One region of the Marinobacter sp. UBA2688 genome, then DNA from elsewhere that is predicted to be linked to it. Evidence: predicted binding sites of a transcription regulator. Region 1 holds the regulator's gene; each other region holds the start of a gene.

Region 1 (7,566 bases):
GAAACCCGGCCGGTAACGCCATTAGTACACGTTGCAAGGCCACCGGGCCGCCGGTGGACGTGCCGATGGCAACCACACTGTAGTGTTTCGCAGGCCCGCGGCGAATCGAACGACGGGCCGGTGCTTCAGGCTCTGGGGCGCTGGGGCGAGAGGACCTGTCCGATACCGCCGGCCGCTCGGGCACGCTGCGCCTTGCCGGTGCAGGGCTACGGGGCGAAGGCGGCGGAGCGGTGGGAGGCGGCGCCGACGGTTTTGCACCAGGGCGACTGCCAGCGACATCCAGTACACGCTCAATGAGTATTTTTTGAAGCTGACTGGAATCCCGGGCAATTTCCTCAAAATTCTTGGGCAGGAAATCAACGGCACCTGCCTCAAGGGCATCCAGGGTCACCCGGGCACCCTCGTAGGTGAGGGAGGAGAACATCAATACCGGCGCCGGCTGTCGCTTCATGATCTCACGGACGGCGCTGATACCGTCCATGACGGGCATCTCGTAGTCCATGGTGATGACGTCAGGCCTCAGCTTTTCAGCCAGCTCGACACCTTCGCGCCCATTGGTGGCCACGCCAACCACCTTGATCTGACCGGAAGCGGTCAGGATTTCCGTCAGTCGCTTGCGGAAAAAACCTGAATCATCAACGACCAGGACAGAAACCGTCATCCATTTCTCCTAAACCTGGGCCCGCCGCAACGTTATTTGCCGTAGTTTTGCAGCAGGCTCGGAACATCAATAATGAGTGCAATACGACCGTCGCCAGTGATGGTCGCACCCGCCATACCCGGCGTTCCCTGAAGGGCCCGGCCCAGGGGCTTGATCACCACCTCTTCCTGCCCGATCAGCTGATCCACCACAAAACCGACGCGCCGCGTTCCCATCGCCACGATAACCACGTGGGCGTTTTCTGGTTCCGGCTGCCCAGCGGCGCCTTTGACCAGCCATCGCTTGATGTGGAACAACGGGAAGACTTTGTCTCGAACCACGATGCATTCACGGCCATCCACAATGTTCTTCTTGCTGAGGTCCAGATGGAAAATCTCGACCACGTTCACCAGTGGCAGCGCGAAGGATTGGTCGCCAAGCATGATCATCAGGGTAGGCATGATGGCCAGGGTCAGCGGCACCTTGATGACGATGCGAGACCCTTTGCCCAGCTCCGACTCGACGCTCAGCTGCCCGTTGAGCTGACTGATCTTGGTTTTCACCACGTCCATGCCAACGCCACGACCGGACACATCCGATATCTGATCCTTGGTGGAGAACCCGGCGGAGAAAATCAGGTTGTAGCACTCGGTGTTGGTCAGTCGGTCAGCGGCATCCTGTTCGTAGATGCCCTTTTCGACCGCTTTTCGGCGCAGTACATCCGGATCCATACCAGCACCGTCGTCTTCGATGGACAACAGGATGTGGTCGCCTTCCTGCTCAGCCGACAGCGTCACACGACCCTGACGAGGCTTGCCCGCCTTTTCACGAACATCGGGTGCCTCTATACCGTGATCAACCGAGTTGCGAACAAGATGGACCAGAGGATCGGACAGCGCCTCGACCAGGTTCTTGTCCAGGTCGGTCTCTTCGCCGTGCATCTCAAGGTTGATTTCTTTCTTCAGGCTGCGTGCCAGGTCGCGAACCACCCGCGGGAAGCGGCCAAATACTTTCTTGATGGGCTGCATCCGCGTTGCCATCACCGCTGACTGAAGATCGGTGGTCACCACGTCCAGGTTGGAGACGGCTTTGTGCATATGCTCGTCTTCACTCTGGGCGCCCAGACGCTGCAACCGGTTACGCACCAACACCAGTTCACCCACCATATTCATGATGTCGTCCAGGCGCTTGGTATCCACCCGCACCGAAGTTTCAGCCACTGGTGCATTCGCATCCCGTGCCGGCATCGCGGGCGTTACGCCTGCCTTGCCATTATCCGCAGGCGCTTTTTCGGGCTTACCAGTCGGTTGCGCGGGCTTGTCAGCCTTGGCACTGGGAGACGTGGCCGACGGCTGCTTTGCAGCAGGCCCAGGGGCCGGCTTGGCAGTTTCTGCCGTAGGGCTACCACCCTTGCCGTGCAGGTCATCCAGCAACTTTTCGAACTCGTCGTCCGAAATCAGGTCGTCGCCACCCTTGCTATCACTGGCCTCATCACTGGTAACCTTGTCGCCCGAGGCATCCTGGCTGTCAGGGGCTGCCTTGCCGGTTTCAGGCGGGCCTGAGAACTGGCCCTTGCCATGCAATTGGTCCAGCAGGGCCTCGAATTCATCATCGGAGATGTCGTCTCCGCTCCCTCCGTCACCGCCTGAAGATTCATTGCCGTCGTCACTGGAAACCGGAGCGCTGCTGGTCTTTTCCTCTTCCAGGGCATCCAGCAACCGCTCGAATTCGTCGTCGGTAATATCACCGCCATCGTCTCCAGAACTGGCTTCGTTGCTCTCGTTCTGTTCTTCGCGAGCGACCGCTGCGTTTGCTGGCGACGACTCCCCTGCCGGCTGCGCCAATGCGTCCAGAGCGGCAATCAGTTCCTCGGGAGCTGGCGTCGGTTCCTCGTGGTGGCGAACCTGTTCAAACATGGCATTGACGTGATCCAGGGCTTCCAGCACCACGTCCATCAGTTCCGAGTCTACCTTGCGCTTGTGGTTGCGCAGGATATCGAAGACGTTCTCCGCGGAATGACAGCAGTTCACCAGGGCATCGAGTTGCAGAAACCCAGCGCCGCCTTTTACGGTGTGAAAGCCTCGGAAGATGGCGTTGAGCAGATCGCTGTCGTCCGGGTTTTGTTCCAGGTCGACCAGTTGCTCCGACAGCTTTTCGAGTATCTCGCCTGCCTCAACAAGGAAGTCCTGCAGGATCTCTTCATCGGCATCAAGCGCCATGCGTTACCCTCTCTTACTCAGAAACCGAGACTGGACAGAAGATCATCAACATCGTCCTGTCCCGATACTACGTCTTCGCGTTCTTCGGCCTTGATCTGTGGACCAACACCCTGTTCCGCCGATATCTTTTCCCGCTCTTCCAGTTCATGCACGGTGCCGGTCATCTGGTCCACATGACTCGCCATCACTACCAGGCTCAACAGATGCTCTTCCACCTCTTTAACCAGAGTGGTGACCTTTTGGATCACCTGCCCAGTGAGGTCCTGGAAATCCTGGGCCAGAAGAATTTCCGACAAGTTGTCGTACATCGCCCCGGCATCGGTATTCAGGGTCACGAAAAACGTGTCGATACGGGCATAGAGCTCACGAAATTCAGCCGGCGCCATCTCGCGGCGACGCAGTTTCTGCCACTGGTCTCTCAGCTCGGCGGCCTCGTCGCGGAGGGCGCTGGCCTTGGGCATAGCCTCCTCAACCAGATCCATGGTCCGATTGGCCGCTTTACCGGTCATCTGAACCACGTACTCAAGGCGATCCGACGCATCGGTCATCTTCGACAGAGCTTCTGACTGTTCGGCGTTACGGGGATCGATCTGGAAATTGCGGATCGCCTCGTGGAGGCTGCGGGTCAAGCGGCCGACTTCCCGATACAGGCTCTGGTCCCTCACCTCGCTCAATTCATTGATCAGCGTCATCGCGCGGCCATAATCCCCGGCGTTAACCTGTTCAACCAACTCGGCCGCCTGGCTGCGGAGTTTCTCCGTGACCTCCGGGTCGAGCCCCTGTGGGTCTTTTTTTCTATTGCTCATGGGAGCCGTCCGACCTCTGAATTACTGGATGCGTTCGAAGATCTTCTCAATCTTCTCCTTGAGTACGGCTGCCGTGAAGGGCTTGACCACGTAGCCGTTCACACCGGCCTGCGCAGCAGCGACAATCTGGTCGCGCTTCGCCTCGGCGGTCACCATGAGCACAGGCAGGGTTTTCAGGCTGTCATCGGCACGGACTTCCTTGAGCAGATCGAGTCCGGACATCCCTGGCATATTCCAGTCGGTTACCAGAAAATCGTATTTGCCGCTCCTGAGCATAGGCAGTGCTGTATTGCCGTCGTCTGCTTCGTCAGTGTTGGTAAAACCGAGATCGCGAAGCAGGTTCTTAATGATCCGTCGCATTGTGGAGAAGTCATCCACAATCAGGATTTTCATGTTCTTGTCCAATGGGACCTCCAGTTAAAAACGCCCGGAATTCGTTTTTGGCTTCCGGCTCACAGTCTAGCAGGCCGGTAGTTTAACCGCTTATTGTGTGGCCTTTGAGCCGGTTGTAAAGCACCGGTTACCAAAAGGCTACAGTAAAGAATGCCTGGTAACGCCGTTCAATGGGACTGGCGGCCTGTTCAGCTCTGCCAACCAGTAAGACGCCCCCGCAGACGGAGCGCGGCCTGGCTGTGAATCTGGCTGACCCGGCTTTCACTGACACCCAACACAGCACCAATTTCCTTCAGGTTCAATTCTTCCTGATAGTAAAGGCTGAGCACCAGCTTTTCTCGCTCGGGCAGGTCACCAATCGCAGCTGCCAGGCTCTTCCGGAAGTTGTCAGACGCCAAGCCATCCAACGGGTTATCACTGTCCTCTGTTTCTTCTATCGGCAGCTCGCCGGATTCATTGAGCTCATCCAGGCTAAAAAGTCGGCCACTGTTAGCATCGCTCAGGGAGGAATAGTATTCGTCGAGGTCCAGCCCCAGCTCCTCGGCTACTTCCGAGTCTTGAGCTTCCCGACCCAGGCGGTCCTCGACAGCCTTGATGGCTTTGGCAATGCGGCGGGAGTTCCTGTGGACGGATCGAGGTACCCAGTCACCTTTGCGAATTTCATCTACCATGGCTCCGCGAATCCGGATCCCGGCGTATGTCTCAAAGGTAGCCCCCTTGTCGGAACTGTATCGCTGTGCAGCTTCCAACAAGCCAATCATGCCTGCCTGCATAAGGTCATCCAGTTGGACAGATGCCGGCAGCCGCGCCATGAGGTGAAGCGCTATTTTTTTGACCAGCGGGGCCTGCTCCTCAACGAGCTGGGAAGGTCCTCGTGTACCCGTCCGGTTGTAGGTTCCAAGTTCTTTCGCCAATGTCATGTATCCGGCTATTCAGTGACAGGATCAAAATCAGACTTCGACGAGCCGCTCCACAAAGAATTCCAGATGTCCCCGGGGCGATGATGGCAGCGGCCAGCTATCCACTTTCTCCGCGAGGCTCTTGATCGCCAACGATGCTTTTGCCCGCGGATAGGCATCCAGCACGGCACGCTGGCGCTGTACCGCTTTTTTTACGGCCTCGTCATACGGCACCATACCCACATATTGTAGTGCCACATCAAGAAAGCGCTCGGTAACCCGGGTCAGTTTTTCAAACAGATGGCGACCTTCCTGCTCATTCCTGACCTGATTGGCCAGTATACGGAAGCGGTTGGTGCCGTAATCCCGGTTCATAAGCTTTATAAGGGCGTAGGCATCGGTGATAGAGGTAGGTTCATCACAGACAACCAGTAATAGTTCCTGTGAGGCTCGGAGGAAACTGACCACCGATTCGGAAATACCCGCAGCGGTATCAACGATCAGCACATCGATCTGGTCACCCAGTTCGCTGAACGCGTTGATCAGGCCAGCGTGCTCCAGATTGGAAAGCTGGGTCATGCGTTGGGTACCTGAGGACGCGGGCACGATTTTGATGCCACCGGGGCCGTTGACCAACACATCCCGAAGGTCACATTCCCCGGCGATGACGTCCTGGATATTACGATTGGCGGTAATGCCAAGCAGAACGTCAATGTTGGCAAGGCCCAGGTCGGCATCGAGCAGCACCACCCGCCGTCCCATTTGTGCTAGGGCGATGCCAAGGTTCACTGATACGTTGCTCTTGCCAACGCCCCCTTTCCCGCCGGAAACGGCAATCACCTGTACCGGATGTGGTTTGCTCATACTGACTCTGATCTCTTGCCGCGTTTAACCGCAGGCTGTGTTGTTTTTAAACAGCGACTGCCTGTTGCTGCTGGAGTTTCTTCAGCCTCTCCACGGCCAACCGCACCAGCGGAATGGACTCAGCGTGGTGCAGGTCTTCCGGGATTTTCTGCCCGTCGGTGTAATACGCCACCGGCAATCCCGTTTCCATGACGAATCCCAGCGATTCACCCAGGGTCAGTGCTTCATCGATTTTGGTCATCACACAACCCGTAAGATTTGCCATCTTATAGCAATGCCAAACGGATTTCATGATGCGCGGCTGACTGGTTGCCGAAACCACCAGATGGGTTCGAATCCGATGGTGACTGCGAGCCAGCTCCATAAGCTGCTCCTCGTAGCCCTTGTCGGTGCTGGTCAGGCCAGCGGTATCAATCAACACCAGGTGCCGGTCCGACAGTTCGTCCAGTATGTCGTCCAGGGAATGGGTTTCGTCCACAACCCGAACCGGAACGTTCAGTATGCGCCCGAACACAAATAGTTGCTCATGGGCCGCGACCCGATAGCGATCGGTGGTGACCAGCGCCAGAGAGTCGGCGCCGTGGCGCAGCACATAGTGCGCGGCCAGCTTGCCGATGGTCGTCGTCTTGCCGGACCCGGTTGGGCCCACCAGGGCGTAGACACCGCCCTCATCCGCCCATTCAGTACGTGCGGTCTTCACACCGGCGGCCAGCATTTTCAGAGACTGCTTCCAGCCATCCTCAAGCCGGCCTGCGCGGTGGCGCCGGGACAGAGAGTTGGCGAGCTCCAGCCCGAGACCAAACTCCTGCAACCTCTCAGACAGCCTCTGCTGTACTGCGTTAACCGCTGTTTGTTCGGGTTCACCGCCATTCCGGGCACTGACCAGGTCACGGAGGGAACTGATCTCCGCACGCATTTGCGCCAGCTCTCCGGAATAGGCAGCGCTGGCAGCGGTAGGCTCTTCAACCACCATGTCATCGTCGGCCAGCGATTCTTTCGACAAGCCAGCGTGGCCGAAGCCCCCACCCGCAACCGCATTACCATAGGTCGCGCGCTTTTCCCGCACTTCCCGAATACGATCGCGAGAGCGGCCGAGTTCGTCCTCCAGGCGGCGATGCTGTTCCGCCTGCATTTCGGCTAGCCGTGAGCCATTGGTGGCTTCCCGCGCAGCGTCACCGAGGCGTTGGCGCGCCATGTTTTCGTCATAATCGAGCGCTGTCACAATTTCGACGCCACCATCCACACGACGATTGGAAAGGATTACGGCATCGGGACCCATCTGATCCCGCACCTGACGCAGTGCCTCTGCCATGCTTTGGGCAAAAAACCGCTTAACTTTCATAATGATGCTTCCTCCCCGGTCAGCGCTTTCCAGCGCCTTCCGCCTTTCCAGCCGCGGTCTTTACTGACCGACGGATGCGACAATAGTGATCTGTTTGTTATCCGGAATTTCCTGGTACGACAGTACATGCAGACGCTCTACTCCGTAGCTGGCAAATTTCGCCAGTACCGGGCGCAAGGGCCCTGAAACCAATAGAATCGCCGGCTTGCCCAACATCTCCTGGCGCTGAACGCTGTCCTGGAGCGACCGCTGAAGCTTCTCAACCATATTTGGCTCCAGCACCAGCCCGATGTCTTCCTGACCGCCGGATTGTTGACTCTGCTGCATGGACTTCAGCAATAACTGTTCCAAGTCTGGATCCAGAGTGATCACCGGGATCTCTGTGTCGTTGCCACAGATACTC
Region 2 (7,566 bases), on a different contig from region 1:
GAAGCTGAGCAAGCGGCCCTGCTCACTGCGATTGAGAAGGCCAGGGCCAAAGGCGACCGTCTCAATCCCTGAGTGTAATGGGCTCGATGGGGCCGCTCTCATCCTGCGGCAACACCCGCCCTATAATGGCAGTGTGGGGATAGCCCATTGCTTTCAGCTCACTGATACAGGCATCCGCCTGGTCAGCGGGCACGCTGGCCAGCAGTCCGCCGGCGGTCTGCGGGTCGAAGATCAATGGGTAGCGAGGATGGTTGACCCACTTTTCCTGGCCTCTAATACCACGCCGGAGACGAATGTTGGCCGGCTGCAAGGAGCTGAGGATACCTGCTGCTGCAGTTTCCTCAGCGCCAGGCAAAATCGGTATTGCCGTGAGATCGAGCTCCGCATCAACGCCAGAGGGGCGCGTCATCTCAACCAGATGGCCAAGCAAACCAAAACCCGTTACGTCGGTGCAGGCTCGTGAACCATATCGGCGCAGGCACTGGGCCGCGTCTTTGTTGGACTGCATCATTGAGGCCAGGGCAGAATCAATCCAGCGGCCTTTCGCGGCAAGTTTGGCGTGGGCAGCGAAGAGCGTCCCGGTACCGATAGGCTTGGTCAGCAGCAGAACGTCTCCGGCCCGCAGGCCGCCCTTGCTCATGACGTCATCCGGATCAATCAACCCGTTGACGGCAAAGCCCAGTGCCAGCTCCCGGCCTTCACCCGTATGGCCGCCCACCAACGCGCAGCCAGCTTCATTCAGCACTTCCACGGCGCCGGACATCATCTGGTAAACCACGTCTTCCACCTTGGACTCTATGCCGTAGGGCACGGTCGCTACGGCGGTGGCACTCTGAGCTTCGGCGCCCATGGCAAACACGTCGCCCAGGGCGTGATTGGCGGCAACCCGGCCGAACACATAGGGGTCGTCAATAAAGGCGCGAAAGAAATCGACGGTGTGAACCACCGCCTTTCCGGGTGGGACGGTCAGTACGGCGGCGTCGTCTGGGGCGTGTAGACCAATCAGGATGTCATCCCGCTCTATTGGTCGCAGCTCGCCGAGGGCCCGTGACAGCACGGTACTGCCGACTTTGGCTCCGCAGCCACCGCAACGCATGGCCACCGCGGAGATGGCCTGGGACGCTTCCTCGGGGTTTTGTGCGGCGCCGGTGTCGGGCAGGGCGGCGTTCTCTTCCATGGCGGGAAGATCATTGAATTTCGCCATGAAGCGTCTATCAATGCTGTTTTTCCAGCGCCAGACCCAAGAACCGGCCAACGACAGGTCACCTCTGGAGGCCACTCCGAATTTGTCGCCGGTACTGATCAGCGCCAGCCATTTTTTCTGCGGCCGGAATGGCTTCGCGGGCTTTCCGAGGGCATGGCGGCGGAGGTTGTCCGCCAGTGGCCGGCCCTGACGAACGGCAAATACGCCGGCTTTTTCCCGGGGGTGATTTACAACGTTGGCAATGTCACCCGCCGCGAAGATATCGTTGTCGGTTTCTGTCTGCAGGGTGTCCGTCACCCGGATAAAGCCACCGTCGTCCAGGGCCAGGCCGGTATCCCGCAGCCACTCGGGGCCGCCGGCACGGGTGACCCAGAGCACTTCGTCAACCGACAGGGTGTCGCCGGACTCCGTGGTCAAACGATTGGCCTCCACCTCTGAGACTGCGGATCCCAGGTGAACCTTCACCCCACGGCTTGCGAGTGTGTCAGCGAATACCGCACGCACCCTGGCGTTGTGGGTAGGCAGGATCTGCTGGTCTGCATCAAACAGATGAAAGTGCAACTGGTCCGGGTCGTGGCCGCGCTTTTCGAGCTCATTTCGTAGCCGGAACTGCATGGCCAGTGTGAGTTCAACGCCACCTGCACCTGCGCCGACCACAGCAACGGTCATCGGGCCGTCATGGTTTTCCAGCCGCGACAACAATGACAGCCAGCGATTGTTGAATCCGTTGATAGGCTTGACGGGCACTGCATGTTCAGTTGCGCCGCTGACGTCACCGACCTTGGGAGCGGACCCGATATTCACCGACAGAATGTCGTAAGGCACGTCCGGCCGGGAGCGGCAGACCACACGTTTTCGATGGCGGTCGATGCCAACCACTTCATCGCGGTAGAAGCGCGCGCCCGCGAACTCGGCCAGTTTGCTGAGGTCTATATGGACGTCGTCGTAGGAATAATGCCCAGCCACGTACCCGGGAAGCATTCCGGAGTAGGGTGTATGGGTATCCCTGCAGATGAGGGTAAGGCGGACACCAGGCACTGGGTTCATGGCAAAGCGCTTGAGAACGCCTACGTGGCTGTGTCCGCCGCCAATCAGGACAATGTCCCGTAAAACAGGCTGTTCGGATTGTTGCATTAAATAACTTTCTTGGCTTCGTCACTGAAGGTGTTAAAGCCTTTCACGCTTGAAAATGCCTGAAGCTTTTCCTTGTCCGCGTCAGACGGATTGGCGATCTGATCAACCGAGGTGATACCGGCTTCCTTCATTTTGCGGGCGGTGGCCGGCCCAATACCTTTAACCTGGGTCAGGTCGCTCTTGTCCTTCGGCTTTGGAGCGCGTGTTGCTGCAGCCGGCTTTGCCGCTGGCTTCCGCGCGGCCGTGGCGGCTTTCTTGGGAGCGGCTTTAGTGGCTGCGGCCGGACTTTTGGCGGCGGTGCTCGCCTTGGGTTTGGCGGCTTTCTTTGCAGTTGCCGCTTTTGGTGTGGCGGGCTTCTTGGCGGCCGGTTTTTTGGCCGCTGTCTTACTGGCGGTGGATTTTTTCGGAGCTGACTTGCCTTTGGCAGCAGGGCCGGCCTTCTTGGCGGCCTGGCCTGCGACCTTCTTCGCCTCTTCGCTGGCTTCCTTGCTGGCAATACCAAGGCGGTCCAGGATATTGTTTTGCAAATCGTGGAATTCACCCAAGCGACGTTCAAATTCTTCGTTGAAACGTTTCATTTCACGATCACGAAGCTCATCCACTTCCTTCAACAGTTTGCGGACGGGTTCCTGAATCTGGTTCTGCAGGCTGTCGAACTGCTTGAGGGCGTCGTTGATCAGCTTTTCGATCTGTGATGACGTTTTATCGAACTCTTTGTTCACTTTCTTGACGACTTTATCAACGCTTTGCTTGTTGGCTTTCTTCGCCATGAGGACTTTCTCCTTGAAGTGCAAGTTGATGTGGGGCGTTGGTGAGTTCAGGCCAGTTGCCGAATGCTGGAGGCGGGCCCTGAGGAACGTCTGGATTTTAGCGTCTGCTTCTTGAGCACCACCTCACGAATGCGCTTGAGTTTTTCGCTCAGGGCAGACGAGGAGTTGTCATTGAGTTCTACGAAATCAACGGAATAGAAGAAATTGCTACAGTGTTTCCTGCGTTCCGTTACCAGGCCGGTAATTCCATCCGCCCTGATGTCGTCAAACGGCATTTCCATCACGAGATCCAGAATAACCGTATCACCGGGGTTAAATATCTTGTCCGTCTTCATCACACATCCGAAGTGATCCAGCTCGAACAGCGCGGCCTGTACACGCTCCCGGCGAAAGAGGCCACGCTTGATGTGAAAATGTGCGACAAGATCCGGTAGTGCTTCGTTCATCTAAAAGTGATCTCTTTTGCACCCCGAGGGGGTCCGGACGACACCCCGAGGGCGTGTTCCTGAAAGTATATGGTTAAACAATAGCCACACTATGTTGGTTTGGCAACGTGTTCAGTGTCATACGATAGAGCTCTCAGGCGGTTCATCAACTGTTTTTATCATTTTGGCCCGTTTGTAGCGTGTTGAGCTCGTAAATATCCGTGCGCCGGTCTTTCAGGTTGGTCACCGAGCCTTCATTGCGCACCAGCTTCAGCTTTTCCAGATCCATGTCTGAAAACATGATCATTTCCGTATTCGGTGTGGTTTCCGCCATCACCGCATCGTGGGGGAACGCAAAGTCCGACGGTGAGAATACGGAAGACTGGGCGTACTGCACGTCCAGGTTCTCAACCTTGGGAAGGTTACCCACACTACCGGTGATCACGACATAGCACTCGTTTTCAATCGCCCGTGCCTGCGCACAGTGCCGCACCCGAAGGTATCCGTTCTTGGTGTCCGTCCAGAAGGGCACCATAATAATATCCACCTCTTCGATGGCCGCCAGGCGCCCCAGTTCCGGGAACTCGATGTCGTAACAGATCATGATGGCCACGCGGCCGGCGTCGGTGTCGAACACCTGGAACTTCTCACCGCCTTCGATGACCCAGTCACGGCGTTCGTGGGGCGTGATATGAATCTTGCGCTGCTCGTCGACGCGGCCGTCGCGGTGGCACAGGTAGGACACGTTGTAGACCCGATCATTTTCGAGCAGGGGCATCGAGCCGGTAATGATGTTGATGTTGTAACTGACCGCCATTTCCGACATCTGATTGCGGAATTGCTCGGTAAAGCCTGCCAGAAAGCGAATGGCCCGTGTCTGGTCCACCTGGTCCGTCAGGCCCATCAGCGGTGCGTTGAAAAATTCTGGAAACAGGGCGAAATCGCTCTTGTAATCCGAGAGCGCATCCACGAAGTACTCCACCTGTTCCAGCACTTCCTCCACAGAGGTAAATTCACGCATCTGCCACTGAACGGCACCCAGGCGCACTTGAGTCTTCTTGACGTTAAGCACCGGCGACGGCGGTGTATAGAGGATGTTCCGCCATTCCAGCAGAGTGGCGTAGCCCAGGGATTTCTCGTCTTCCGGCAGGTACTTGTGCATCAGCCGGGTGACCTGGAAGTCGTTGGACAGCTGAAAGCTGAGGATCGGGTCGTAGATGTCCTTGCGATCCACACGCTGGATGTATTCTTCCGGAGAGTGCTGGTCTGAATACTTGTGATATCCGGGGATGCGGCCACCCGCCAGGATGGCGCGCAGGTTCATGGATCGGCAGAGTTCTTTGCGAGCTTCATAAAGCCGCCGGCCAAGGCGGTAGCCGCGATAATCCGGGTGGATAAACACATCGAGGCCGTAAAGCGAGTCGCCTTTGGCGTTGTGCCAGATCTTTTCATTGCGCAGGATCAGGTCGTCGTAGGTGTGCGGGTTGCTGAATCGCTCATACTTGACGCACACCGTGAGGGCTACGGCCACCAGGTCACCGGACTCTTCGATACAGATCTGACCATCCGGAAACTGTTGCACCAGAGCTTCGATCGTGTCCTCTGGCCAGGCACCGCCAATATCGTCGTAGACCCTGTCCATCAGTCGCTGGAGCTGTGGGTAATCATCACTGGTCAGGTTACGAAGGTTGAGGTGCAGTTCTTCGTGGGCCATATACGGCAGCTCCCGTTGGGTGTGGAAATGACGGCAAGAATTGTCGATTGCTTCGGTATTTTATCAGAGAGCGCTAAAGACTTCTTATCACCTAAAGCTTAAGACTTCTTATCACATAAAGTTAAAGACTTTGCAGCACACGCCGAAAACCAGTTTATGAATGAAAGACAGCCGATAGGCTGTTTGACTGACCCCCCGAATAGACTGTCTCGAAAAGGACCCGGAAAATGAACCTCAGTTTCGGCCAGAAGTTGCTCGTCGCCTTTGGTATTTTGCTTTTACTTGTTATGGGGGCGTTTACGCTCAGCGGCAACCTCCGGTTACAGGACACTACGGATACCTATGTTGATGCACTGATTGAAGACACCGTGGCCCAGAGTACGTCCAGCATTGCGGATTGGCTCAACACCCGTCTTGCCATGACCGAAGCAACGGCAAAAGCGTTGGAGTCGGTGGAAACCGATGCCGAGGCGAGGGTTATCCTGGCCGCTGCGACAACCGGTGGCGGGTTCATTGACGTCTATGTTGGCCGCGATGATGGCTATATGCTGATGAAGGACGATGCCTCAGAAGCCACGCTGCCTGCGGATTTCGACCCACGCACGCGGCCCTGGTTCAAACAGGCGAAACAAAAGGGCTCAGCGTCGTTCACCGAACCCTACGTGGACGCGGGCACTGGAGGCACCATCATTTCCACGCTGGCACCGGTCAAACGTGGGGCCTACCAGGGTGTTGTCGGTGGTGATATTGCCCTGAAGACCATAGAACAGACGCTCTCCACGATTACGCTGGCCAACACTGGCTATGCGGCCCTGATCAGTGACGACGGCACCGTGTTGTTTCACCCGGACCAGAAACTGGTTGGCAAGAAGATCAGCAGTCTTTTGGGAGAATCCCCTCGGCTCAGCGGTGAAATTCACGAATATGACACCGGAGATGCCAGTTGGACTGCCGGTTTCCATCGCATCAAAGGTGCCCGTGGTGTTGAGTGGTATCTCGGCACTTTTATCAACGAGGACAAAATCAATGCGCCGGTCCACGCCGCTCGCGTAACCGGGCTGATCATCGCAGTAATTGGCTTGTTGGTGTCCCTGGTGATCCTGCGTTTTGGTATCCGCGTGCTGATGGCTCCCGTTCGTAAGCTTAATGCCGCCATGGCGTCAATCGCCAGTGGCGAGGCGGACCTCACCAAGCGCCTGGACGATAGCGCCAACGACGAGTTCGGCAAGCTCGCGGCGGAGTTCAACAGCTTTGTTGAGAATATCCAGAATGTGGTCCGGGACGTCCAGCAAGGCACCGCCGAGCTTGGCGAAAACGTGTCCTCCCTGCGGGATACCGCCAGCACCAGCCGAGACAGCGTTGAAAAACAGCAGGCCGAGATTGATATGGTGGCCACGGCCATCAATGAGATGTCTGCCGCTGCCGGGGAAATTGCACAGAATGCCCAACAGACCGCGGATGCCTCCAACACCGCCGATGCAGACAGCCGTGCTTCCCTTGAAACCGTTGCCGCTTCCCGGGATGCAGTACAGAAATTGTCAAAAGAGATTAACGCCGCTGCGGAAGTCATCGATAAACTCGGCAAGGACGTTACCGACATTACCTCGGTTCTCGAGGTAATTCAGGGGATTGCTGAACAGACCAACCTGCTGGCACTGAACGCGGCGATCGAGGCCGCAAGGGCAGGGGACGCGGGCCGTGGCTTTGCGGTTGTTGCTGACGAAGTGCGCAATCTGGCCCGCCGCACCCAGGACAGCACGGAAGAAATCAACAACATGATTGAGCGCCTGCAAAGCGGTGCAACCCAGGCTGTGGACGTCATGAAGGCATCAACAGCGGTCTCGAATGTGAGCATGGAGAAAGCTCAGGATGCCATGGAGTCCCTCAACCGTATTGCTGATGCCATAACGTCGATCAGCCAGATGACCTCCCAGATCGCAACGGCCTCTGAAGAGCAAACCTCGGTGACAGAGGAGCTGAACTCCTCCATCACCCGGATTGCCGACCAGGGCCAGGAAGCCGCCAAGGCTGCCAGCGAGAACGACGTCTATAGCGGTCAGATTGAATCGGTCGGCCACACGCTTAGTAAGAACGTGTCACGATTCAGGGTTTGAGTAAGACGTTTTCTGGGGCGCGGATAGTATCTGGATTCGCCGTCGGAGTTCGAGGAGGGTTCTGGTGCCGATGGCCCGGGACTCGTCCGTCAGATAGGGATTTTCCAGAACAAGGACGTTCCGGCTGTGCAGGTTTAGCTCGTCGATGGACTGGCCGTAGTATTGGTTGAGGTACGCGCCAAAGCTGCCATCGAAAATGGCCCTT
Region 3 (7,566 bases), on a different contig from region 1:
GCCTGGGGCACATCGGTTTTCTCCAGACAAAGCTCGGCTGATTTCTCGTCGAAATTCTGTTTGATGGCCTCTTCCGACGCGCGGTTATAGTAGCTCGCGGCCATCATCCCCTGCATGGCAACCGGCCAGTCCACCAGGTTCCAGCGGCCAAGGTGTACAGCATACTTCTGATGGAACAGAGCGCCGTACATGGCACTGATGATCAGCGAACCGATCATGCCATCCTGTTGCTCGCCCATGGCAAGTTGGGCGCAAATGCTGTCGTTGATGGCTGAGGCCAGCCGTTCTTCGTCGTCCTCCGCGGTCAGGGCGTAACCGGTGCGATCGGCGTAGACCGCCAGGGCCAGTGCCAGCGGTTGAAGTTCGTCCCGCAGTTCAACAGTCTGTGCGACTTCCGCGATAATCGCCCGGCGCAGCAGGGTGGCCAGCTCTTCCACGGCTGGGTCTGGCATCAGGGTTTTTTCCAGTGCCAGGATCAGCAGTTCGTCCTCGCTGGCGGCGTCCAGAGCGACTTGAGCATTCGGGTTTTCCAGATCGTATTGCTGGCGGATGATGGCGCCTACGAAACGGCCGATTTCCTGGTGGGGCAGGCCGTCATGTCGCAGCAAAAGGATAGCGTCGCGGGCCAGTTTGGTGTCAGCCCTTTTCACATCCAGATGCTCCGCACAGGTCAGCATGCCACTATAGATAGACGGCCATTCCAGGCCCATTTCCAGCAGTTTGCGGTAGTGCAGGTAGGCTACGTCGAACTGGCCCTGAAGGCGCTTGGCATGGGCGACTCCGCCGAAAGCGGCGGCGGATTGCCGGTCCATTTCCAGGGCCTGGATGAAATACTGCTCCGCCAGGGCCGGGCGCTCGGACTTGATTGCCCAGTAGCCCAGGTTGGTGAACTGCTGGGGCTGTGCCGGGTCATGGCTCAAGCTGTCCGTGAACAGGGTGTGTGCCTTATCAAGTGCCCCTTCGTCCATTTCCACACGCCCCATCAAGCCCAGCGCGCCTGCGTTACCGGGTTCCTGCGCCAGAACCTCATTCAGGTAGTCACGGCATTCCTGCCGCGCCTTGAGACGCTGAACCAGCGATGTCGGGCTGTTTGACTCGGCATAAGCCAGGTTTGCCTGCAGCAGTAGCCGTGCAATGTGGGCTTTTTGTGCGTCTGTGGCATGGATGTTGTGCTGTGCTTGCATGGGGCTACCCCTTTGACTCTGTGACGAAACCCGATTAACCCTGCAGCAACTGCAGAACCTGCTGTGGCCTTGCGTTGGCCTGGGCCAATACCGACAAGCCGGCCTGCTGCAGCACCTGGGTGCGGGCGAGTTCTGCGGATTCGGCGGCAAAGTCTGCATCACGAATCCGTGAACGCGCGGCCGACAGGTTCTCAGAGGTCGTGCTCAGGTTGGCAATGGTCGACTCGAGTCGATTCTGGGCAGCGCCCAGGTCGGCACGAATGCCACTGATGGTTTCCAATGCCGCATCCACAACTGCGAGTGCGCTGGTTGCGCCGTCAACGGTGCTTATATCGATACCTGCCACTTCTTCAGGCGTAGAGCCGGCGGCGGTATTCTGTGCACTGTTCAGGACGCTGCCTGCGGCCAGGGTGGCGTCAGACGTCGCGGCGAAGCTAACGGACGAGTCCAGCGTCAACTCACCGGCAATCCGTGTGGCATTAGCGCCACCACTTGTCAGTTCGATGGCGCTCGGGTCGCCGCTACCCTGTACCGCCAACTGTTGAGAGCCGGCAGCGGTAAAGTCTTCGATAGTGATGTCTTTACCCTGTTCCTGAATCAGCGTGATACTGCCGTCGTTAGCAACTTCCGCGGTAATGCCGGTCTTACCAGACGCGGCGTTCACCTCACGTGCAATCGCTGAGAGGTCGTTTGCATCGGTGATCTGCGCGGAAATGGTCGCTGAGCTGCTCCCATTGGAAAGGGTGAGCGACACGGTTTGAGGCACGGCGATTGGCGTGGTAGCGGTGTTGCTCAGGGTCGCCGATGTTCTTGCCGTCGCGTTCACACCCGTCGTGGCACCGATGTCGTTGATGGCTGCGGCGATGTCTTCTGCCGTGTCACCTGCTGTAATGGGCACCACCTGGCTGTCCAACGAGCTGGAAATGGTGAGATTCTGCGTGGCGATCGTGTTTTGTGCGGGTAACGTCGCATTCGCTGCGGTTGTTGAACCGGTGCCCTGGTTCAGGGTTGCGTTGGCCGCGTCGAGCGTGTTGTTGGCCAGGTCGGCGGTTCGGGCGCCTTCGATGGAAACGGCGATGCTCTGGTTTTCATTGGCGCCAGCCTGGAATTTTTGGGCCTGGAAGGTGCCGTCCAGGAGTTTCAGCCCGTTGAACTCGGTGGTAGTGGCAATGCGCTCCAGCTCGCCTTTTAGCTGGTTTACTTCGGACTGCAGGGCCTTCCTGTCAGATGCGGAGTTCGTTGCGTTGGCGGATTGTACCGCCAGTTCCCGAATGCGCTGCAGGATGTTCCCGGATTCGCCCAGCGCGCCTTCAGCAGTCTGAGCCAGAGAAATACCGTCGTTGGCGTTTCGAATGGCCTGGTTGAGGCCTTTGATCTGCGATGTGAATCGCTCAGAGATGGCAAGCCCGGCAGCGTCGTCCTTGGCGGAGTTGATGCGCAGGCCGGATGACAGCCGCTGCAGGGCAACGTTGGAGTCTTCCTGTGAAGTGTTCAGGTTTCGCTGAGCATTCAGCGACGCGATATTGGTGTTGATGATCTGAGGCATAACATTTCTCCCTGCTCAGAGATGCCGGTAACCCGGTGCCCGATCAAAATGGACGCCTTGCCGGCGGAAGTTCATTTAATTGCCGTTTTGCAGGGAGGTAAGCGAAGGTTGTGCCAGTTTCGGAGTTTTGTTTTTAAGATATTGATTAGTATTGGTTTTATTGGTCGTTTTGATGTTTGGGGCATGAATCCAATCGTCAGCATATAGCGGTATAAGGAAGACTATTGCCGCTTTTACATTCCCTTACAAAATACCGTTAATTTTTTCTAAAGGTACGGACGGGGGCGCCGTTAAGCGCAATAACAGGGAGGCGCTCCCAAACTGAAAATGGGCGCCATTCCTTTTCCATGAAATAACGACATATGTCGAAGGAGAAGCAATATGGCTCTCGGTATTAACACTAACGTTGCGTCACTGTCAGCTCAGAACCAGCTGAACAAATCCCAGGAGCTTTCTAACCAAGCTCTGGAGCGTCTGTCTTCCGGCCTGCGTATCAACTCCGCCAAGGACGATGCTGCTGGCCTTGCAATTTCGACCCGTTTTCAGTCCCAGATCTCTGGTCTGAACGTTGCGCAGCGTAACGCCAACGACGGTATTTCTCTGGCTCAGACTGCTGAAGGTGCTCTGGAAGAAACCACCAACATCCTGCAGCGTATCCGTGAGCTGTCTGTTCAGTCGGCCAACTCTACCAACTCTTCTTCTGACCGCTCTGCACTTCAGGGCGAAGTAAACCAGCTGAAGCAAGAGCTTGACCGTATTGCCGGTACTACCCAGTTCAACGGCCTCAACCTTCTGGATGGCAGCTTCACTGCTCAGTCATTCCAGGTTGGTGCCAACGCTAACCAGACCATCTCAGTATCCGTGACCGGTGCTCGTGGTGCCGACCTTGGTAACAACACCGTATCCGGTGAAAGTGATACCACTGTCAGCCAGGGCACAGGTTCTGTTGCGGTAGCTGCGGCTGATGTGGCAACGGTTGCCAACAACACCATTGCTACACAGAACATCACCGTTTCTGGAACTGAAGGCTCTGAGGTCATTGGTATTACCCAAGGCGATACTGCAGAAGCGATTGCAGCTGCTGTTAACGCTGAAACCGGCACGACTGGTGTAACGGCCACCGCATCGACCACGGCAACCCTCGCTGGTCTGTCTGACGATGGTACGGTTTCCTTCACGCTTGGTAGTGGTGGCGATACAGCGACCATCTCCGCAGCGGTAACTACCACTGACCTGGGTGCGCTGGCCAAAGCGATCAACGATACCTCAGGCACCACTGGTGTTACGGCTGAAGCAAACGGTGGCGAAATCACACTGACCCAGGCTGATGGTAAAGACATCCGTCTGCAGGACTTTGCCAACTCAGGTAACGCTACCGGTACCGCCACGCTGCAGGGCAGTGGTGATCCAAGTGCGGTTACTTTGACCGCTGGCAGCACTGACAGCACGATTGCTTCTGGTTCTGTTGAGTTCGCTTCATCCGGCGCGTTCTCAGTCAGTTCCTCGGTTGCGGAAACCGCTGGTAGCATTCTGAACGTTGCAGCAGACACCGTGGTTGGTTCTAACCTCCAGTCAGTGTCTTCTATCGACATCGGTACTGTTGCAGGCGCTAACAGCGCAATCGAGATTGCAGATGCGGCTCTTGAGCAGATCAGTGGTATCCGCGCCGACCTGGGTGCTGCCCAGAACCGGTTTGAATCCACAATCGCCAACCTGAGCACAACTGCCGAAAACCTGTCGGCCGCTAACAGCCGGATTCTGGATGCAGACTTCGCATCTGAAACTGCTAAGCTGTCCAAGGCGCAGGTTCTCCAGCAGGCTGGTATCTCTGTACTGGCGCAGGCGAATGCCCGCCCGCAGCAGGTTCTGTCCCTCCTGCAGTAACAGGGGCATAACGGCAAGGCCGGGGTCTTTGGGCCCCGGTTTACTGCTGTATGAGGATAGCGAGGTGAGCTATGAATGGCGTTAACCTGAATGGCCCGGATTTGAAGCTGATTCGTTCCAGCGAGCAAGCTCCGGCTCGGGCAATTTCGTCATCTCAGGCCGAAGGCAGGAATGCCTCCGCCCTGACTGCACCTTCATCACCTGGTCTTGCTGAGCGTTCGGAGTTGTTGTCCGGGGCTCAGGAACTTTCGAAAGCTGAGAGGCTCGAAAGGCGCAGTGAGGCACAGAAAGAGAAATTGGATGATGCCGTGTCTCAACTGAACGATTTCGTTCAGACGGTCCAGAGGGATTTGCAGTTTGAAGTGGATAACGAGCGGGGACAGACGATCGTCAAGGTCGTCGATCAGTCCACCCAAGAGGTTATTCGGCAAATTCCGGATGAAGTTGCGTTGAGGTTGGCAGAAAACTTGCAGCAGGATGAACCGCTGACGTTATTCAACACGAAGGTCTAGAGTTTGCCGCTCTTGGCCTGACGTTGAAAACGGTTGTTCAGCACCGCCGCACCCGAAAGGGGCCGGCGGTGTTTTGCTTACATGTGGTTACAAAATTGGTCGGTAGAAAAGGCAAAGTTTTGCCGCTTCAGGCCGATATATGGAATAGCATTGGAAATTGCCCTCCTGAGGAGGCACATACTATGGCAAATATATCATCGTTGGGTATCGGGTCTGGTGTTCTGACCTCCGAGTTGGTCGATCAGTTGGTGCAAGCGGAACGGGCACCGACGGAAAATCGTTTGGCTCAGAAAACCGAGCGCACCCAGGCGCTGATTTCTGCCTATGGCACGCTTCGCAGTGCAGTAACAGAGCTGCGCCTTCCAATGCGGCAATTGAGTGCTCCAGATAATCTCAAAGCCTTTTCTGCAACGTCGTCCAACGAAGACGTTGCTGTGTCTGTGGACAGCTCCAAGGCTAACCGCGGTACTTACAGTGTCGATGTGACAAGTCTCGCCAGCGCTCAGGCGCTCGCGTCGCGTGATGTATTCGCGGATCGCGACAAGACCAGTGTTGGCCAGGGAACAATGACGCTTTCTGTTGGTGACAACACCACCAATATTGTTATAGACAGCAGTAACGACACGTTGCAGGGCCTGGCAAACGCAATCAACGATTCTGATGCAGGGGTTTCAGCGGGCGTAATCGATACCGGTAGTGGTTTCCAGCTCGTGCTATCGGCAGACGAAACCGGTACGGCAAACGCCGTTAGTATTTCCGTATCGGGCGACAGCGCCGGCACGGATACCGATGCCCAGGGGCTTTCCCGTTTTGCGTTTAACACATCAATGGATGCGGGCGCCGGTCTCAATGAGACAATCGCCGCGTCGGACGCCGTGATGAGTATCAATGGCGTAGAGGTTACCCGTTCTACCAATAGTTTTGAGAACGTCATTGATGGTTTGACATTTGATCTGACTGCCACTGGTACGTCCACGGTTAAGGTTGAACAGGATCTCGGAGCGGTAGCAGACCGTGTCCAGGGCTTTGTCGAGAAATTTAATGGCCTGCAGGAAACCATTGATGCGCTGGCAGGATTCAATGCAGAGAGCGGTAGCGGAAGCCTTCTGACTGGCGATAGCGTTATTCGGGGTATTCAGAACCAACTCCGCCAAGTGCTGACCCGCGTTGTTCCCGGGCTTGAAGACGCAAGTGTCCGAAGTCTGGCGGATGTGGGTATTACCACAAATTTCGAGACTGGCTCTCTGGAATTTGACCGCGAAGAGTTCATGGCGCAGTTAAAGGCTAATCCGGACGATGTCACGGCCTTGTTTGCCGAACAGGGCAGGGCTACCGACAGCCAGGTAGAGTTTGTTCGCAGTGGTGTAAACACCGAACCTGGAACCTATGATATCAACGTGACCCAGGCTGCGACCCAAGGCACGCTTGCCGGGAATGCCGCAGCCACTTTTCCCGTTACTATTGACGGAACAAATGATGAGTTTTCACTGCTGGTTAATGGTGATACCTCCGTTAACCTTCAGCTTACACAGCAGACTTACAACAGTGCACAGGATCTGGTTGACGAGATTCAGGCTCAGCTTAATAGCAACAACGCGCTGAACGCGTCAGATGGGTCCGTTCAGGTGAGCCTGGGGGCTGGGGGTGAGCTGGTTTTCTCTTCCTCCACCTACGGCAGCGAGTCTTCGGTCACCTTGTCGTCCGCTGAAAGCGCGGCTACGTTTGGATTGGATGCCGCCACAAGCACGGATGGCCTCGATGTTGCGGGTACCATTGACGGAAGAACAGCTGAAGGCGAAGGGCAAACACTGTTTCTGGGCGAAAACAGCGGTGCTGCGTCTGGGCTCCAGGTACAAATATTGGGCGATCAGACTGGAAGTCGAGGCTCGATACAATTTATTGAAGGTGTTGGCGAACGTACGGTTGATCTGATCACCAACTTTGTCGGTGCCGATGGTGCAATTGATACCAGAACCGAGAGCCTGAACCGCGATCTGGAGCGAATTCAGGAAAATCAGATTCGGCTGGAAGAGAGAATTACAGCCTATCGAGAGCGCTTGGTGAGTCAATTCACAGCTGCGGATTCATTGATCTCGCAACTGAACAGTACACAGGACTTTGTGAGCCAGCAGCTTGCTGCGCTGGCACCACAGAATAATCGCAATAACAATTGATGTTTATTGCACGAAAAGCGAATAAAGAGGTCACTTATGAACGGTTTACAGGCTTACCAGCGCGTAAACGCCCAAACCAGCATTACGGATGCCGATCCTCACAAGCTGATCCAGCTTCTTTACAACGGAGCGTTGGAACGCATTAACATGGCCAAAGCCAGGATGCAGGCGAAGGATTTTGAGGGCAAAGGCCGATTGATTTCCAAAGCGATTGAAATCATCGGTGGCCTCCGTGGCTTTCTGGATTTCGAGAAGGGTGGCGATCT
Region 4 (7,566 bases), on a different contig from region 1:
ACATAACGAAACGGTTTTACGAAATTTGTCATTCTATAATGGCTCACGTAGTTAGTTCAGGGAATAGTAGGTAGCTTCGGGAATGTTTGCTGCGATACTGTTCCCATGAATCCAGTCTGTTGCAGGATGTTAGCAGATAATACTTGTCAAGTCGGGCATATTCCCTGCGGAGTTCATGACTATCAGCTAACCTTTTATCGCATCAGTGGCATTGATGCACTCTGACCGGGCCAGGTTGTACGGCAATCACTGTGAAGCTATTGGAGGCATACCTTGAAAATCCGTCAGGGCTTCGAAGAAAAATCCCGTCTCGGTCGGTTGCTGATAAACCGGGGATACCTTTCCGAAATTCAGTTGGAAGAGGGCCTGCGCCTACAGCATGAGACCGGTCAACGGCTCGGCGAGGTGTTTATACAGTCCGGCTGGATTACCGAGCGCGAGTTGCATCGGGTTCTCAAGCACCAATCCCGTTACCGCAACGCGGCTGCACTGGTCACTATGGCGGTATTGCCTTTTCAGCCATTGGTCAGTTTTGCCGCTGGCAGCACCACGAATGATTCACGAGACGTTACGGACGCCGCGCAATTGTACGAGCGTGCCGGTTTGGCGCCGCTTAATGATGACGAGATGGCCGGCGTGTCGGGGCAGGGTGATCAATCCTTGTTGGATCGTATCGCCACGGTATCTGCCATGACCGGAAGTAACGACGGGACAGGAGAGGTTGATCCGGATGTCATCGAAGGCCTGAAACTAACAGCGAACATTTTCGTGCCGGTACTGAACTTCCTGGATTCTGATCTTACGATATCCGGTGTGCATTATCGGGATGATGTTCCCCGTTACACGGTTCGTGATGATGGCGGACTCACCCTGGCGTTCCCGGAAAGGATCGAACAGATCCGCATGGACAATATACGGGTCAGCGGCAGTCAGGGACCGTCCATGGGGAACATTGCACTCGACAATATCCGCTTCCATCCCGATTCACAGATGACGATCTATACTCGCTGATGGGATGCGTTGGGCTCCGACGTTTGCGGAGCCCAGAAGCCGTCAGGCGCTCGCCAGAACGGTACGGTGTGATACGGCCTTTTGCTCGCCCTGAGCACCGTAGAGGGTCTGGTGCCCGGAAACGCCGCGGAATATATCAGTAAGACGTGAAAGGCGCTTCTGAAGGTGACTGACAACCCGCCCATTATTGCTATTCAACTGGTGACAGGTCTTAAGGCGTTCGTCGGCCTCCCGCCACAAGTCGTAAACATCTGACAGGCCGGCGCTGAGAATAAACCGTGAGGGTGCTCCGTTTTCAGGTCGAAACCCCATCGACACCAGAAGGCGGATTTTGAGTTTGGCCCGTTCGCGAATCTGACCCAACAGAGTGTTTTTCTCGCCAGTCAGTGATTCGAGTTTACGGATATCAGATGTGGAAAGGCAGGCTTTTTCCTGCTGCAGGACGTCCGCCAGGGATTCGAGTTGACGGATATCCTGAGATAAAAGGTCTTTCAGTTCATCAATTGCGGCCATGATCTACTCACCCGAAAATGCTTTCATCCATCTCATGCATTTTCTGGGCCAGTTTCTCCGCATCAACCTTGTAGGAGCCGCTTTCAAGGGCAGAGCGGATCTGCTCGATACGGTCATCGTCCATTTCCGGATAACTGCCGAGCTTTTGTTCGAGCTGTTTCAGGTTCTTCGCCTGGCTGCTCAAATTGACATTTTCGCCACGGGCGCCTTGCGCCTGGGTCTTTGCCTGCTCAGCTGTAGAGGGCTGAGTGCTCTGGGTAGCGGAAGATTTATCGGCCGTGGTTTTCTGGGTGTTGACCTGGCCTGGGCCTATTCCATTAAAGTCAACTGACATAACGTTACCTGCTTAACTGGTCGGCCGCGTTGGGCGGCTCCAAAATTTCATACCTGTCTATCGGCATGGCCTGACGTTTCTTTAGCGATTTTTGCAAGAGTTAAATGACACTCTTGTCATCTTTCAAAAAAACCGGCAACAGATTGCCGTTTCCGGTGAATCAATGCCGGGAACGAGGTTACATGGGAATCTCGACATGCCCGGGAGCAGTCACACGGGCACGCACGGTGCGGGAGGACGAGAGGTTCTCAACCAGAACCTGTTCTCCAATCCCGGCACTGGCCAGGGCCTTACCCCTTGAGTTTACCGAAAAATTTCCGCTGCGGGCGCTGATGATAACATGGTCTCCGCGTTCGATCGCTGCCGGAGCCAGCACCAAATCCGGTGTAAATACGGTACCGGCGTTCACGCCGCGGCGCATTTCCATGCCCACTAACTGGTCGACATTGGTTATTGCGCCCCGTCGAATCGAATTCACCACCACGTTATCCGACTGTATTGCTGCTTTTGTCAGTCGTTCGCCGCGCCCCAGGGGGCGGGCGGCGACCATGGCTTCACCGGTTATCGTGACGGATACCGGAAGGAACATGCGCCAGGGGCGCTCGCCCTCGCAGGAAACCAGTAGCGAGGGTTGGGTGGTCCTCCAGGGGTCGCCGCTGAACGATACGCTGAGTGGGGTATCACAGGTTGCGAGCGAGAGGCGTGCGTCGAGTTGGCCGGTATCGTGGGAAACCGTAAAGCCTTCGTTTGCCTGAGCCTCTGAAAATGCCTCCAGAAATTGTTCCGCGCTGCTTTGAATTTGTTCGGACGTGGTCGTGGAGGCCATTGCCGGGCCGGCTGTTACGGCGAATAACAATATGATGGCGAAATTGGTAATGCGCATACGCGGCAGTTTGTCCTATGCTGTCATTAACCGGGTAAAGCCCCGAGTTCAGGAATATCCTAATGATTTCCGGATTCGGCCGTTAAGCCTATCGAGTGAGTCAATAAACCGGCACATAGCCGGTTCCACGCGACTTTTTAGAATAACGCAGCAAGATGCGTGCCGGCAGCAAGACGTTTCGAGTGGGAGATATAAACGATGGCAGGGGTATTGGACAGTGTAAATCAGCGCACCCAGCTGGTGGGCCAGAATCGTCTGGAGCTTCTGTTATTTCGCCTTCGTGGCCGGCAGATGTACGGCATCAACGTCTTCAAGGTCAAGGAAGTGTTGCAGTGCCCCAGGCTGTCATCGTTGCCGAACAGTCGCCCTATGGTTCGGGGCGTGGCCCATATTCGTGGCGAGACTATCCCAATCATTGACCTTGGTATGTCAATCCGGCTTCCCGGTATTCCCAAGGAAGAGATGGCCACCAGCTTCGTGATCATTACTGAGTACAACCGAAAAACCCAGGGTTTCCTGGTGGCTGGTGTCGACCGCATCGTGAATATGAACTGGGAAGACATCCTGCCGCCACCCAAGGGGGCGGGCAAAGACGTTTACCTGACAGCGGTAACGCACTTTGAAGACAAGCTGATTGAGATTATCGATGTTGAAAAGATCCTGTCTGAAGTGTCGCCGTTTGAGGAAGATGTCACCGAAGACGTTCGCAACCGCAGTTCAGAGCGGGTGCCCGGTCATCTGCCAGTGCTTGTCGTGGATGATTCCGCAGTGGCCCGACGTCAGATCGAGCGTTGCCTCACGGCTATCGGTATGGAAGTGGTGACAAAAAATGATGGCAAGCAGGCCTTGGATTACCTAAAAGAAGTTACGGCAGATGGCTCTCGCGCCATCGATCACCTGTGTTTGATCATATCCGATGTCGAAATGCCGGAAATGGACGGGTACACTCTGGTCACCAAGTGTAAAAATGAGCCTGCAATCAAGGATGTATTTATCATGCTGCACACGTCCCTGAGTGGCGTGTTCAACAAGGCGATGGTGCAGAAGGTAGGCGCTGACGATTTTATGGCTAAGTTCAGCCCCGATGAGTTGGCTGAAAGGGTCATGGAGATTGTTGACCGCGAGCAGTGACGCTCCTCCGTTACTCCCGACTCACTCGATAATGAGATCCAATGAAAGCTGAAATAACGCCACAGGAATACGAGGCCTTTAAATCATTCCTGCAGGATGCGTGTGGCATTTTGCTCGGGGAGAACAAGCAGTATTTGGTAAAAAGCCGTCTGCGGCGGATCATGGAAGAGAACGAGCTGAGAACCCTGGGTGATCTGCTGGATCGCGTGAAGCGAACCGGACGTAGCAGTTTGAAGGAAGTCGTGATCGACGCGATGACGACGAATGAAACCCTCTGGTTTCGGGACAATCACCCGTTCCGCATCCTGCAGGAAAAGCTGCTGCCGGAATTCGGCGACAGAAAATCAGCGCAGTCACTTCGTATCTGGTCTGCAGCCTGTTCGACAGGCCAGGAGCCCTATTCGGTAGCGATGATTATTGAAGAATTTCGTCGCCAGCGGCCGGGTAGGCTGCGGGATGTGAAGATCACCGCCACCGACATCTCCAAAAGCGTTCTAGAGGTTGCGCGCCGTGGCGAGTACGAAATGATCGCCATTGGCCGGGGCCTGTCACCCGAGCGGCAAAAGCAGTTTTTCACCCCTGCGATGAATGGCAGTTGGCAGATCCGACCGCAAATCAAGAGCATGGTGGAGTTCAGGGAGCTGAACCTGCTTGAACGCTACATGCTCGGGAAGTTTGATATTGTTATGTGCCGGAACGTACTGATCTACTTCTCGGCAGAGCTTAAAAAGGACATCCTGACCCGTATCCATGCCACTCTCAATCCCGGTGGTTACCTGATACTGGGAGCATCGGAATCGCTGAACGGGTTGCCTCATCTCTACGAAATGGTGCAGTGCCACCCAGGGATCATCTACCGCAAGAAATAGGCCCACCCAATGCCGATCAATGTATGGATACTGGTCGCCGCCCAGGCGCTTGCCATGTGTACAGCGCCTTTCATCGTCTTTATCGGAAGCATTCACGGACGTCTTCTGGCGCCATCACCTGAGTGGGCAACCTTGCCCGTGGGCCTTGTGGTAGTTGGAACGGTCCTGGCTATAAAGCCTGCTACGTGGCTGATGGAACGCCTGGGGCGCAAGCCGGTTATGTTGCTTGGCACGCTGGCGGGTGCGGTGTCCGGGTTGTTCGGTGCGCTGGCAGCCTGGAGTGCGAGTTTCCCGTTCTTGTGCGCTGCGGCGGTTGTGGGCGGAACCGGGCTGGCGGTGGTTCACCAATACCGCTTTGCGGCCATGGAGTCGGTAGCGCCCGAGATGGCTGGCTCCGCAGCAGCCAGGGTGCTTTTAGGCGGCCTCGTAGCGGCGTGGCTGGGGCCGGAAATTGCGCTTTTGGGCGGTGGAGGCCAAGCCGAGCACCCTTTCATGGGCGGCTGGCTTGCATTGAGTGCCGTGCAGGTGGTTGCCATGGTCGTACTGGTTTTCGGGTACCGCGCCAGCGGGGAGCGAGTACGGGAAGCCTTGGGGGAGGGCGGTCGTCCAATGGCCAACATCCTGAGGCAACCGGTCATTTGGGCGGCGATCAGTTCCGCGGCCATCGGTTATGCCCTCATGAGCTTTATCATGACGGCAACACCACTGAGTATGACGGAAGTGGCCGACCACCCGCTTGAAGATGCCAAGTGGGTCATTCAGATTCACATCATGGCCATGTATCTGCCGTCGCTGATCAGTGGCTGGTTCATTCGTGTGGTGGGTATTCCGAGGATGATGGGGCTGGGATTGCTGGCCTATCTGGGGTGTGTGGCCCTGGCGTTCAGCGGTATCAGCTTTCACCACTACCTGTTTGCACTCATCCTGTTGGGAGTAGGCTGGAACTTCCTGTTTGTCGGCGGCACCACGCTATTACCGCAGGGATATCGCGATGAGGAGCGGTTCCGTGTTCAGGGGCTCAACGACCTGATGGTATTCGGCTCGCAGGCGACAGCTGCACTGAGTGCTGGTGCGGTATTGGCGGCGTTTGACTGGAATGGATTGTTGCTGATTGCCATACCGTTCCTGGTGTTACACGGTGTCTTGATGGCCGTTTGGCTGATGAGCCGGCCCCAGAATAGGGGCCGGCATCCCGCTTGAATGTTTATACCAGGTTGTAGACGAAGACGATGGCTACAGCAACGGGCGTGAAGTAACGCAGTACGCGATACCAGAGCGAGAATGTGCCCGCTGACATGCCCAGTTCGCTTTCCAGCGCCTGTCGAGACATTGTCCAGCCGACAAACACGGCGACCAGCAGTCCGCCCAGGGGCAACAGGATATTAGCGGTCAGGAAGTCCAGAAGGTCGAAGATGGTTTTGCCTTCGAACATCGCAAACATGCCCAGCGGTGTCACGTCCGACCACAGGTTTAGCGAAAGCACGGAGGCCACACCCAATAACCAGCACACGATGCCTGCCCCGACGGTACTCACCGTGCGGTTCATACCTTTCTGTTCCTCAAGCCATTCAACAATCGGCTCCAGCAGGGAAATGCCGGATGTCCAGGCGGCAAAGATCAGCAACACGAAGAACAGCGTACCGAAGAGGCTGCCCATGGGCATTTGTCCGAACGCCAGTGGCAGGGTTTGGAAAATCAGGCCGGGGCCGGCACCTGGCTCAAGGCCATTGGCGAATACGATCGGGAAGATAGCCAGCCCGGCCAGCAAGGCCACGGCGGTATCCATGATTGAGACAGTCACGGAGGTTTTGGCGATGGAGATGTTTTTTGGCAGATAGGAGCCGTAGGCCATCATGACACCCATGCCGAGGCTGAGCGTGAAAAACGCGTGGCCCAGGGCAACCAAAACGCCCGAAGTGGTGAGCTTTGAGAAGTCAGGCTGGAACAGGAAGGCGACGGCCTGACCAAAGTGGCCAGTGGTCATTGCATAGCCCACGACAATCAGCAGGAGCACGAACAGGGCTGGCATCAGAATACTGACAGCACGCTCAAGCCCGGAACGTACGCCTCGTGCAACCACAACCATGACCAACGCCATAAACAGGGTGTGCCAAAGAAGCAGCTTCATCGGGTCGCCCAACAGGCCGGAGAAGATGGCACCTATGGACTCTGCCGACTGGCCAGCCAACTGGCCCGTGGCGGCGGTGCCCACATAGGAAATCGCCCATCCGCCAATCACAGAATAGAACGATAGAATTAGGAACCCCGCCAGAACCCCGACGGCAGCCACCCAGCGCCAGGCTGGTTTCAGGCCTTCCTGGCCGGTTATGGCCCGCATGCTGTTGACGGGGCTGAGACCACCACGGCGACCGACTAGTACTTCAGCCATCATGATCGGAAGACCCACCGCCGCAATGCACAGCAGATAAACCAGAACAAAGGCACCACCGCCGTTTTCACCGGTGATGTAGGGGAATTTCCAGATATTACCCAGGCCCACCGCTGAGCCTGTTGCGGCAAGTATGAATGCCAGGCGCGAGGACCACAGCCCACGCTTCGCTGTCGCCTGGCCTATGGCACCGCCTTCAGCGGATGAAGAAGCATTACTCATTGTATTCTCCTGCTTACTGTTTTTGTTTTCGGGGGAGTGAGTGGCGGCGGTTTAGCCGCCATCAACGGGATTTATGCCGGAATCGCTCCTCTGCGAGTTGATCGGCGATCTGCCCGGTGGGCAGGCCATCGCGATCCGAGCGCTGGAAGATCTCCTCCAGGGTATTGGCTATGGAATCGACGTGTTTGCGGACGGCCTGGGGGTCGGGCCCCTT

The links. Region 1 encodes FliA, which starts transcription of late flagellar genes. Its sites were predicted from a motif close to CTAAAGTTTNNNNNNNNNNNGCCGNTAA; they were not measured.
Region 2: a site for FliA is predicted at 5,369-5,396, ahead of B3M52_RS05030 (methyl-accepting chemotaxis protein). Genes of this name have one in related genera too.
Region 3: a site for FliA is predicted at 2,997-3,024, ahead of B3M52_RS01530 (flagellin). Genes of this name have one in related genera too.
Region 4: a site for FliA is predicted at 1,916-1,943, ahead of flgM (flagellar biosynthesis anti-sigma factor FlgM). Genes of this name have one in related genera too.

The regions. Positions count from the first base shown of each region.
Region 1 is NZ_DELU01000021.1:49,206-56,771, reverse strand. It holds gene B3M52_RS09705 (protein-glutamate methylesterase/protein-glutamine glutaminase) at 1-661, opposite strand, end outside; gene B3M52_RS09700 (chemotaxis protein CheA) at 694-2,859, opposite strand; gene B3M52_RS09695 (protein phosphatase CheZ) at 2,877-3,665, opposite strand; gene cheY (chemotaxis response regulator CheY) at 3,687-4,070, opposite strand; gene B3M52_RS09685 (RNA polymerase sigma factor FliA) at 4,247-4,978, opposite strand; gene B3M52_RS09680 (MinD/ParA family protein) at 5,009-5,821, opposite strand; gene flhF (flagellar biosynthesis protein FlhF) at 5,868-7,163, opposite strand; gene flhA (flagellar biosynthesis protein FlhA) at 7,224-7,566, opposite strand, start outside.
Region 2 is NZ_DELU01000010.1:51,521-59,086, forward strand. It holds gene senB (selenoneine biosynthesis selenosugar synthase SenB) at 1-72, shown strand, start outside; gene selD (selenide, water dikinase SelD) at 62-2,338, opposite strand; gene B3M52_RS05015 (helix-hairpin-helix domain-containing protein) at 2,338-3,108, opposite strand; gene B3M52_RS05020 (hypothetical protein) at 3,156-3,554, opposite strand; gene B3M52_RS05025 (bifunctional GNAT family N-acetyltransferase/carbon-nitrogen hydrolase family protein) at 3,700-5,247, opposite strand; gene B3M52_RS05030 (methyl-accepting chemotaxis protein) at 5,475-7,361, shown strand; gene B3M52_RS05035 (hypothetical protein) at 7,344-7,566, opposite strand, start outside.
Region 3 is NZ_DELU01000007.1:27,444-35,009, reverse strand. It holds gene B3M52_RS01540 (tetratricopeptide repeat protein) at 1-1,184, opposite strand, end outside; gene B3M52_RS01535 (flagellin) at 1,219-2,730, opposite strand; gene B3M52_RS01530 (flagellin) at 3,112-4,614, shown strand; gene B3M52_RS01525 (flagellar protein FlaG) at 4,686-5,126, shown strand; gene fliD (flagellar filament capping protein FliD) at 5,309-7,300, shown strand; gene fliS (flagellar export chaperone FliS) at 7,337-7,566, shown strand, end outside.
Region 4 is NZ_DELU01000010.1:215,182-222,747, reverse strand. It holds gene B3M52_RS05750 (peptidylprolyl isomerase) at 1-32, opposite strand, end outside; gene B3M52_RS05745 (hypothetical protein) at 274-1,011, shown strand; gene B3M52_RS05740 (flagella synthesis protein FlgN) at 1,054-1,524, opposite strand; gene flgM (flagellar biosynthesis anti-sigma factor FlgM) at 1,532-1,858, opposite strand; gene flgA (flagellar basal body P-ring formation chaperone FlgA) at 2,037-2,741, opposite strand; gene B3M52_RS05725 (chemotaxis protein CheV) at 2,940-3,872, shown strand; gene B3M52_RS05720 (CheR family methyltransferase) at 3,914-4,741, shown strand; gene B3M52_RS05715 (MFS transporter) at 4,751-5,941, shown strand; gene B3M52_RS05710 (sodium-dependent transporter) at 5,946-7,352, opposite strand; gene B3M52_RS05705 (Glu/Leu/Phe/Val family dehydrogenase) at 7,414-7,566, opposite strand, start outside.